DNA from 2 places in the Pseudoduganella sp. jia 9 genome. Region 1 is predicted to be linked to the other one. Evidence: riboswitches for the same ligand, from Rfam matches in the RefSeq annotation. Region 1 holds a riboswitch; the other holds the start of a gene.

What was found. Region 1 has a riboswitch for thiamine pyrophosphate ahead of thiC (phosphomethylpyrimidine synthase ThiC). Riboswitches for the same ligand answer to the same signal wherever they lie in the genome.
Region 2: another riboswitch for thiamine pyrophosphate. It lies ahead of ACY34H_RS14955 (TonB-dependent siderophore receptor); the one in region 1 lies ahead of thiC (phosphomethylpyrimidine synthase ThiC).

What each region holds. Positions count from the first base shown of each region.
Region 1 covers NZ_JBUPWE010000014.1:150,344-154,918, forward strand. The annotation lists gene ACY34H_RS19880 (thiazole synthase) at 1-520, opposite strand, end outside; gene thiS (sulfur carrier protein ThiS) at 537-737, opposite strand; gene thiC (phosphomethylpyrimidine synthase ThiC) at 837-2,717, opposite strand; TPP riboswitch at 2,783-2,889, opposite strand; gene ACY34H_RS19895 (hypothetical protein) at 2,986-3,654, shown strand; gene ACY34H_RS19900 (methyl-accepting chemotaxis protein) at 3,886-4,575, shown strand, end outside.
Region 2 covers NZ_JBUPWE010000010.1:225,695-230,269, forward strand. The annotation lists gene ACY34H_RS14955 (TonB-dependent siderophore receptor) at 1-1,989, opposite strand, end outside; TPP riboswitch at 2,070-2,172, opposite strand; gene ACY34H_RS14960 (ferritin family protein) at 2,296-2,604, shown strand; gene ACY34H_RS14965 (Imm26 family immunity protein) at 2,629-3,090, shown strand; gene ACY34H_RS14970 (GFA family protein) at 3,112-3,525, shown strand; gene ACY34H_RS14975 (RNA polymerase sigma factor) at 3,533-4,575, opposite strand, start outside.

The DNA.
Region 1 (4,575 bases):
GATTCAGGATGCCCATGCCGGAACCGATCAGCGATGCCAGCGGCATCACGGCCACGCAGCCGATATCCTCCAGCATGCGCGCCTGGATCGGATCGTCGCTGCAGTACACCATCACGTCGAAACCGTCCTTCACCAGCTCCCTGGCGGCCACCAGGGTTTCCGGCATGTTGGGGAACAGCGTACGCTCGTCGCCCAGCACTTCGAGCTTGACGAGCTTGTGGCCATCGAGCAGCTCGCGCGCCAGCTGCAGCGTGTAGACCGCATCCTTCGCCGTATAGCAGCCGGCCGTATTGGGCAGGATCGTGAAGTCACGGGGCGGCACCACGTCCAGCAGGTTCGGCGCATGCGGATCCTGGCCGATGTTGACGCGGCGGATCGCCACCGTGATGATTTCCGCGCCGGCCGCCAGCGTGGCGGCGCGGGTCTGCTCGAGGTCGCGGTACTTGCCGCTGCCCACCAGCAGGCGCGAGCGGTATTGCCGGCCTGCGATGGTCAGCAGGTCTTCTTCATTCGTTTGCATCGTCTGTCTCCTTTGTTCATCCGCCACCGATGGCGCGGACGATATCCACACGGTCTTGCGCACTCAGCGCCACCTCGGCCCAGCGTTGCCGCGGCACGACGCTGCGATTGACCGCCAGCGCCAGCGCCTGCCCTTCCAGTTGCAGCGCCGCCACGAGCTCCGCCAGCGTCTGCCCCGGCGGCAACGGCCGGGGCGCGCCATTCAATACGATTTCCATAGTCGTGTACTCGAAAGTTGCCTTAAACCGGGGTCAGACCCCGAATTTAAGAAATGTTTCCAAAAATCGGGGTCTGACCCCGGTTTTTGGAAATGTTCGCTACGCTTTGCTGTACAGCTGGCTGCCGGTCTTGACGAATTCGATGGCTTTTTCCTGCATGCCGCTGGCGGCGTATTCACGTACTTCCTGGGTGATCTTCATCGAGCAGAAGTGCGGGCCGCACATCGAGCAGAAGTGCGCCACTTTCGACGATTCCTTCGGCAGCGTTTCGTCGTGGAACGAGCGGGCGCGGTCGGGGTCGAGGCCCAGGTTGAACTGGTCTTCCCAGCGGAATTCAAAGCGCGCTTTCGACAGCGCGTTGTCGCGGATCTGGGCGCCCGGATGGCCCTTGGCCAGGTCGGCGGCGTGGGCGGCGATCTTGTAGGTGATCATGCCTTCCTTGACGTCGTCCTTGTTCGGCAGGCCCAGGTGCTCCTTCGGCGTCACGTAGCACAGCATCGCGGTGCCGTACCAGCCGATCTGCGCGGCGCCGATGCCGGAGGTGATGTGGTCGTAGCCGGGCGCGATGTCGGTGGTCAGGGGGCCGAGCGTGTAGAACGGCGCCTCGCCGCACTGCTCCAGCTGCAGGTCCATGTTTTCCTTGATCAGCTGCATCGGCACGTGGCCGGGGCCTTCGATCATGACCTGCACGTCGTGCTTCCAGGCGATCTGCGTCAGTTCGCCGAGCGTCTTCAGTTCGCCCAGCTGCGCGGCGTCGTTGGCGTCGTAGATCGAGCCGGGGCGCAGGCCGTCGCCCAGGCTGAACGACACGTCGTACGCCTTCATGATCCGGCAGATGTCCTCGAAGTGCGTGTACAGGAAGTTTTCCTGGTGATGCGCCAGGCACCACTTGGCCATGATGGAACCGCCGCGCGAGACGATGCCGGTCAGCCGGTTCGCCGTCAGCGGCACATAGCGCAGCAGCACGCCGGCGTGGATGGTGAAGTAGTCGACGCCCTGCTCGGCCTGCTCGATCAGTGTGTCGCGGAAGATTTCCCAGGTCAGGTCCTCGGCCTTGCCGTTCACTTTTTCCAGCGCCTGGTAGATCGGCACCGTGCCGATCGGCACCGGGCTGTTGCGCACGATCCATTCGCGCGTTTCATGGATGTGCTTGCCGGTCGACAGGTCCATCACCGTGTCGCCGCCCCAGCGGATCGCCCACGTCATCTTCTCGACTTCCTCGCCGATCGACGAGGTCACGGCGGAATTGCCGATATTGGCATTGACCTTCACGAGGAAATTGCGGCCGATGATCATCGGCTCGAGTTCCGGGTGGTTGATGTTGGCGGGGATGATGGCGCGGCCGCGGGCGATTTCTTCGCGCACGAATTCGGCGGTGATTTCCTGCGGGATGGCGGCGCCGAACGATTCGCCGCGATGCTGCCGGCCCAGCAGTTCGGCCATCCTCGTGCCCAGCGGGCCGGCTTCCCGCATCGCCGCGAGGTACTCCTGCCGCCGCAGGTTTTCACGGATCGCCACGAACTCCATCTCGGGCGTGACGATGCCCTGCCGCGCATAATGCATCTGCGTCACGCAGGCACCGGCTTTGGCGCAGCGCGGCAGGCGGTGCAGGTTGAAGCGCAGCGCTTCCAGCGAGGCATCGGCCAGCCGTGCCTTGCCGTATTCCGAGGTCGGACCGGCCAGTTCCTCGGTGTCGCCGCGCGTAACGATCCAGCCGGCGCGCACCGGCGCGAGGCCGGCGCGGATGTCGATCGACACGTCCGGATCCGTGTAGGGACCGGAGGTGTCGTACACCGTCACCGGCGGATTGATTTCATGGCCGAACGAGGCGGACGTGTCGGCCTGGCTGATTTCGCGCATCGGCACGCGGATGTCCGGCCGGCTGCCGGTCACGTAGATCTTGCGGGAATTGGGCAGCGGCGCGATGGCGGCGCTGTCGACCTCGGCCGTACTGGCCAAAAATTTCTGGTGGGCGTTCAACTATGGCTCCTTTGGGCAGGAGCCAGCAAAGGAGATGAGGCCGAGCGCACCCGTGCGGCATGGGTGCGACGATCCTTAAGCTTCCCTTCGCTGGCATTATCCAGATCAGGTTCGGAGGGTATTTCTCACCCGTGCACGGCTGTAGCCATGCGCAGGACCCCTAGCGTTTGCCGCCCTCGATGAAGGCAGCGACGCCATTATAGCCATGAACCGTGCCTTTACTGCAAGCACTAACGCCTATAATCGGTATCTCGACGAAAGGATAACGATGCGCAAGTGGGTAGGCGCCGCGGTGGCGGCAGCGATGCAGGCGGGTGCGGCAATGGCGGCCCCGGAATCACGGACGGCCACGCCGGCGGAACAGGAGTCGTTCTTCGACTGGTACAACACGCACGCCGCCGCGCAGGCAGGCCGCGGCCTGCTGCGGCCGCAGTTCAACGTGAGCCGTGAGAAAGGAAAACGCGGCAAGCGCCGTGTTACCGCCACCGTCGACGGCCCGGCGCAACGTGCCGTGCTGCCGCTGTGCCGCCAGCCGCGTGCCGTGTACGAATACGATCCGCGCGGCAGCAAGGAAGCGCGCTGGCGCGAATCCGGCCCGCCGCAGACGCTGGTCTGGATCCACCATGCGCCACAATGCGGTGCCCAGCCCGACACGCCGGTGCGGCTGTTCCAGCCGCTGGCGGAAATGGACATCCTGATGCTGCTTCAGCAACATCCCGGTATCCTCGGCAGCGCCCGCCTGCTGATGGCGGGGAACACGTCGTGCGCGCCGTCGCGCTCGCGCGGCTACCGGCTCACCGGCCTCGACCGTGGCAAGGATGGCTTGCCGGTGCTCGTGTTCGAGAACGACATCGCCGGCGAAGCCCGTGTCGCGGTGCGGCGCACCCGCAACGAACTGCTGCCGTGGAGCGTGAGCTGCCCCGGCCCGCGCGGCTAGCAGCCGGGCTGGCGGCAACCTGCCACCGGCAACATGTCGCCCCAGACTGTTGCCCGCAGGATACATTCCGCTATTCTTCGCCACTTCTCTCTGATAAGCTTGCATCCGACTTCCGACGGCCTCATCCCAGCCGTCATCGATGCCCGTGGCATCACCTACTGTCCCCCAGCCAGTGCGACGCATGCCGATGCCCCGGCATCCCTTACCAGACCGACAAGAAAGCGATCAACCATGCGGACCAACCTGCCCGTTACCGGCCATGAAGTCCTTCTCGAGGAAGGCAAGACCATCGTTTCGACGACGGACCTGCAAGGCAACATCACCTACGCGAATCCGTACTTCATCAGCATTTCCGGCTTTACGGAAGAAGAGCTGATCGGTGCTCCGCAGAATATCCTGCGCCATCCGGACATGCCGCCCGAGGCATTCGCCGACCTGTGGCGCGCGATCCGCCTCGGCTTTCCCTGGACCGGCATGGTCAAGAATCGCTGCAAGAACGGCGACTTCTACTGGGTCCTGGCCAACATCACGCCGGTGATCGAAAACGGCAAGCCGGTCGGCTACATGTCGGTGCGCACCCGGCCGAGCCGGGAGATGGTCGAGCAGGCCGCGCAGGCGTATGCCGCGTTCAGGAATGGCAAGGCGCAGGGCCTGAAGATCAGCCGCGGCAAGGTGGTGGCGGATGGCCCGCTGCAACGCCTGCGCGCGCGCCTGCGCCTGTCGCTGGGATGCCGCCTGGTGCTGGCCGGCGTCCTGCCGGCGGTGGTCCTGGCGGCCTGCGCGGCCAACCTCTTCGGCAACGGCAGCAATGTACTGGCCACGCTCGCCACGGCGACGGCGCTGGCCTCGCTGTACCTGGGCTGGACGCTGCATGGCGCGCTTGCCGCACCGCTGCGCACGGCCACCGGCCTGGCCCGGCAA
Region 2 (4,575 bases), on a different contig from region 1:
CGCGCGCAGCACCAGCGGCATGCCGCCGGCACGCGTCACATAGGAAGCGCCGACGTTCAACAGGTGATACTTCGGCACGAACACCTTGTTTTCCTCATCGAACGCCTTCTTGCCGGCGAACTGCCAGTCGCCGTTCACCTTGAATGCCGCGGACAGCGCATATTCGGCGAACACGGTGGACCGGATGGCCGGCACGTTGGTGACCCGCTTGCCGTCGTAGATGGCCTGGCCGGTACCGCTCTGCTTCGTGCTCAATGCGGCCAGCGAGGCGCCGACCGTCAGTTCGCGCGTGGCCTTGCCCTGCGCCGAGAATTCGAACCCGCGGTGCTGCGCTTCGCCATTGCGCACGAAGGTGTTGCCGGCGTCGATGTATTCCAGTCCCTGTTCGATCTGGAACAGTGCGGCGGCATAGCTGATGCCGCCGACCAGGGCCTTGGCGCCCACCTCGACCTGCTTCGACTTCGACGGGGCCAGCGCACGGTTTTCGTTCACCGTCTGCAGCGGCGCGATGCCGCCGTGCTTCAGGCCGCGCGCATAGGTCGCATACAGCGACACGTTGCCGCGCGGGCTATAGACCAGCGAAGCGTTCGGCAGCCAGAAGCTGGCGCTGCTCGGCGCCACGCCGGCTTCGTCGCGCTTCAGTTTCACGTAGCGCGCGCCGGCATGCAGCGCCAGCTCGCTGGTCAGGCCGACGATGTCCTGCGCGAACAGGGCGCGTTCGTTGTCCTTGCGGCGCACCGAGGCCGGGCCGGTCTGCAGGTCGCTCCTGTCGGGCACCGCCACCGGGCGGTAAATGTTGCTGGTACCGGCATATTCATAGACATCCTCGCCCCAGCTTTCCTTGTTGCCGTGGTAGGCCACGCCGGCCGACAGGTCGTGCGACAGCGCGCCGGTGGCGAAGCGACCCTGCAGCATGGCCTGCGCGGCCAGCGGCTTTTTTTGTTCGCCGAGGCTGCGGTAGTCGTAGACGTCGTAGTCGCCGTTGCCGCAGAAGCCCGGATACAGCTCCTGGGCCGAGCAGCCGTAGGGGAATGCGGTGTAGTCGTCGCGCTTGAACACGTGGCGGTTCGCTTTCACTTCCACCTTCCAGTCGGGGGCGAGACGGTACTCGAAGCGCGCGCCGAAGTTCATGCTTTCGGTGGCTACCGGGTAGCTCCAGGGCTGGTCGTTCAGCAGCGTGGCGGCATCCACGACCGGCAGCGAGACGCCGTTGATCAGCTGGAAGCCGGGCGCCGAGACCTGCGATTTCTTCTGGTAGTCGGCATCGACCTGCAGCAGCGCCTGGGGCGAAATCTGCCAGTCGAACGCGCCCGAAACGAAGCTGCGGCGGCCGTCCGCGCCGTCGATGTACGAGCGCAGCCGCTCGCCCGCCACGTTGATGCGGTAGCCGAAGCGGCGATCCTCGAAGCGGCCGCCAAGGTCCACGGCCCCGTACAGCGTGCCGCGCTCGCTCACTTCGAACAGTACCGAACGCAGCGTGCCGCTGGTCGGCCGCTTCGTCGTATAGTCGACGATGCCGCCCGGTGCCGCCACGCCGGCAGTAAGTCCAGCCAGGCCCTTCAGCACCTGGAAGGTTTCCTTGTTCTCCAGCGGAATCTGTGTGTCGGCCGAGATCGCCAGGCCATCCTTGCGATAACTGGAGGCATTGTCGAGCTTGAAGCCGCGGATGGAGAACTGCTCGGCGTAGCCGACCGCGTTGTAGGCGTCGCTGATGCTGGCGTCGTAGCGCGCCGCGTCAGTGGTGGAGCGGATGTTCAGCGCCTGCATCTGCTCGCGCGTGACCACGCTGACCGAGGCCGGCGTCTGCAGCAGCGGCCGTTCCGAGAAGCCGGCGACCGAAGCGCTTTCCGCGGTGCCGCGCACCGCGGTGATGACGACTTCCGTCATCGTGGGATCATTGGCGGTGGCTGCGGCCTGCTGTGCAAGGGCGGGGAAAGCCTGCGCGATGGCCAGCGCGGCGGCGGAGACGGCGAAAGTGGTCTTGTTCATCGATGTGCTCTAATTCTCGTTCTCGTTCGTTATCGAACCAGCGAGGGAGCACACCCGGGAAGAGGAAGAGGGAGAGTGACGAGCACTGCGTTGCGCTTTCCTTCGCTGGCATTATCCAGATCAGGTACGGAGGGTATCTCTCACCCGGACATGCAAACCTGTCCAGGACCCCTAGCGAAGCCGGAAGCTTATCACATTTGAATGCAATGTCGTGCGCCATCCGTCCGGGGCCATAGTTATACTTGTGGAAACATGGACTCCGAAGCACAATACCGGCTTTCCATGCCATGCCGACAGGAGGCCTTCATGACGCAGGAACACGTCGTTGAAAACCGCGAGAGCCTGGATGCCCAGGTACTCGACATGCATCGTGCGCTGACTTCGCTGATCGACCGGCTCGGCGCGCTGGACACGGCAAACCAGCGCTGGGCGGCCTGTACGGACCCGGAGCTGAAGCTCGTGCTGGCCAGCCAGCGCGACAGTGCGCGCAAGCACGTGGCCATGCTGGTCGAATGGACCCGCCGGCGCGACCCGAAGCTGGACAAGGAATTGCGCGATGCGCTGTTCAAGGCCGGCCCGATCGCGGCCCAATACCGCTACGACGAGAACATGTAAGGCAGTCCACATAATGAGAATCGAATGAAGCAGCCGTATTACGAAGGAAGCTGGTTCGCCGTGCCGCTGATCAACGGCGGTTACGCGGCCGGGCTCGTTGCCCGCATGTCGCCCCAGGGCAAGATCATGCTGGCCTATCTGTTCGGGCCGAAGCGCGCCACGATGCCCACGCTGGCCGATGTGCAGGCCCTGAAGGCGGGCGATGCCGTCAAGGCCATCCGCACCGGCGACATGGCGCTGGCCAACGGCCGCTGGCCGGTGCTCGGCGAAGCCGGCCACTTCGACCGCAACGACTGGCCGGTGCCCGTGTTCATCCGCCGCTCGGATGCGCTGAAGCGCGCCTGGCAGGCGACCTACGCGGACGATCCGGCCAAGCCGGAGCGCGAAGTGTCGGTGCCGTATGAAACATCGGGCCTGGAAAGCGATTCGCTGTACGGCTACGGGTCCACCGAGCTGCTGCTGACCAAACTGCTCGAGCAAGGCTGAAACTGGCCTGAAGGAGGGAAGATGCACCAGGGAGGCTGCTTCTGCGGTGCCGTGCGCTACCTGGTCACGGCGAGGCCGTTCAACAGCACGCTGTGCCACTGCACGATGTGCCGCCGCGCCAGCGGGGCGCCCTGCGTGGCATGGTTCTCGGTGCCGCGCGCCGGCCTGCGTTTCACGGCGGGCTGCCTGGCATATTACGCATCCAGCCCCGGCGTGCGCCGCGGCTTCTGTGCCGGCTGCGGCACGCAGATGACGTTCGAGGACGCGCGCTGGCCGGAGGAACTCGATGTCACCACCGCCAGCCTGGACGATCCGGAGCTGGCGCCGCCCGGCGACCATACCTACATGCAAAGCCACCTGCCCTGGCTGCAGCTGGCGGACAGCATGCCGCGCTACCTGCGCACGCGCAGCGAAGGCGCGCGGGAAATTCCCTAGTGACCTGTCAAGTTCCCTGGCCGGCGCCCGGGGTTTCCTGCGCCGGCAGCGACAGGCAGGCCGCTGCGCGCGACAGCAGCAGCGTGCGTTCGCGCTCGTTCTGCGTCAGTTCCGCGGCGCGCAGGAACTCGGCGCGGGCCTCCACGATCCGCCCCAGCTTGAACAGGAAATCGCCGCGTACGCTGGGCAGCAGGTGGTAGTTGCGCAGTACCGGTTCGTCGACCAGCATGTCGGCCACTTCCAGCCCGGCGGCGGGGCCGAATGCCATCGCCAGTGCCACCGCCCGGTTCAGCTCCACCACCGGCGACGGCGCCAGCTGCGCCAGGCCATCGTACAGCGCGGCGATGCGTTCCCAGTCGGTGTCGGCTGCCTTGCGGGCACGCGCGTGGCAGGCGGCGATCGCTGCCTGCAGGCCGTACGGTCCCAGGCTCTTGCCGAGTTGCGTGGCGCGCTCCAGCGCGGCGAGGCCGCGGCGGATCAGCAGCTGGTCCCAGCGTGCGCGGTCCTGGTCCAGCAACAGCACCGGCGCGCCATCCGGCGCGATGCGGGCGCGCACGCGCGACGACTGGATTTCCATCAGCGCCACCAGGCCGTGCACTTCCGGTTCGCGCGGCACCAGGCCGGACAGGATGCGGCCCAGGCGCAGCGCCTCGTCGCACAGGGCGGGGCGCATCCAGTCGGCACCGGCACTTGCCGAATATCCTTCGTTGTAGATCAGGTAGATCACCTGCAGCACGGAAGACAGCCGCTGCACCAGTTCGTGCCCCGCCGGCACCTCGAACGGCACGCGGGCTTCGAACAGGGTGCGCTTGGCGCGCACGATGCGCTGCGCCACCGTGGGCTCGGGCACGAGGAAGGCGCGGGCGATTTCGTCCGTCGTCAGGCCGCCCAGCAGGCGCAAGGTGAGTGCCACGCGGCCCTCGGTGGGCAGCACCGGGTGGCAGGCGATGAAGACGAGGCGCAGCAGGTCGTCGCCGATGCGATCGTCCAGCGCCCGGTCCAGCGCCTGGTCCGCGTTGTGTGCGGCGTCTTCCAGCAGGCTTTCGATTT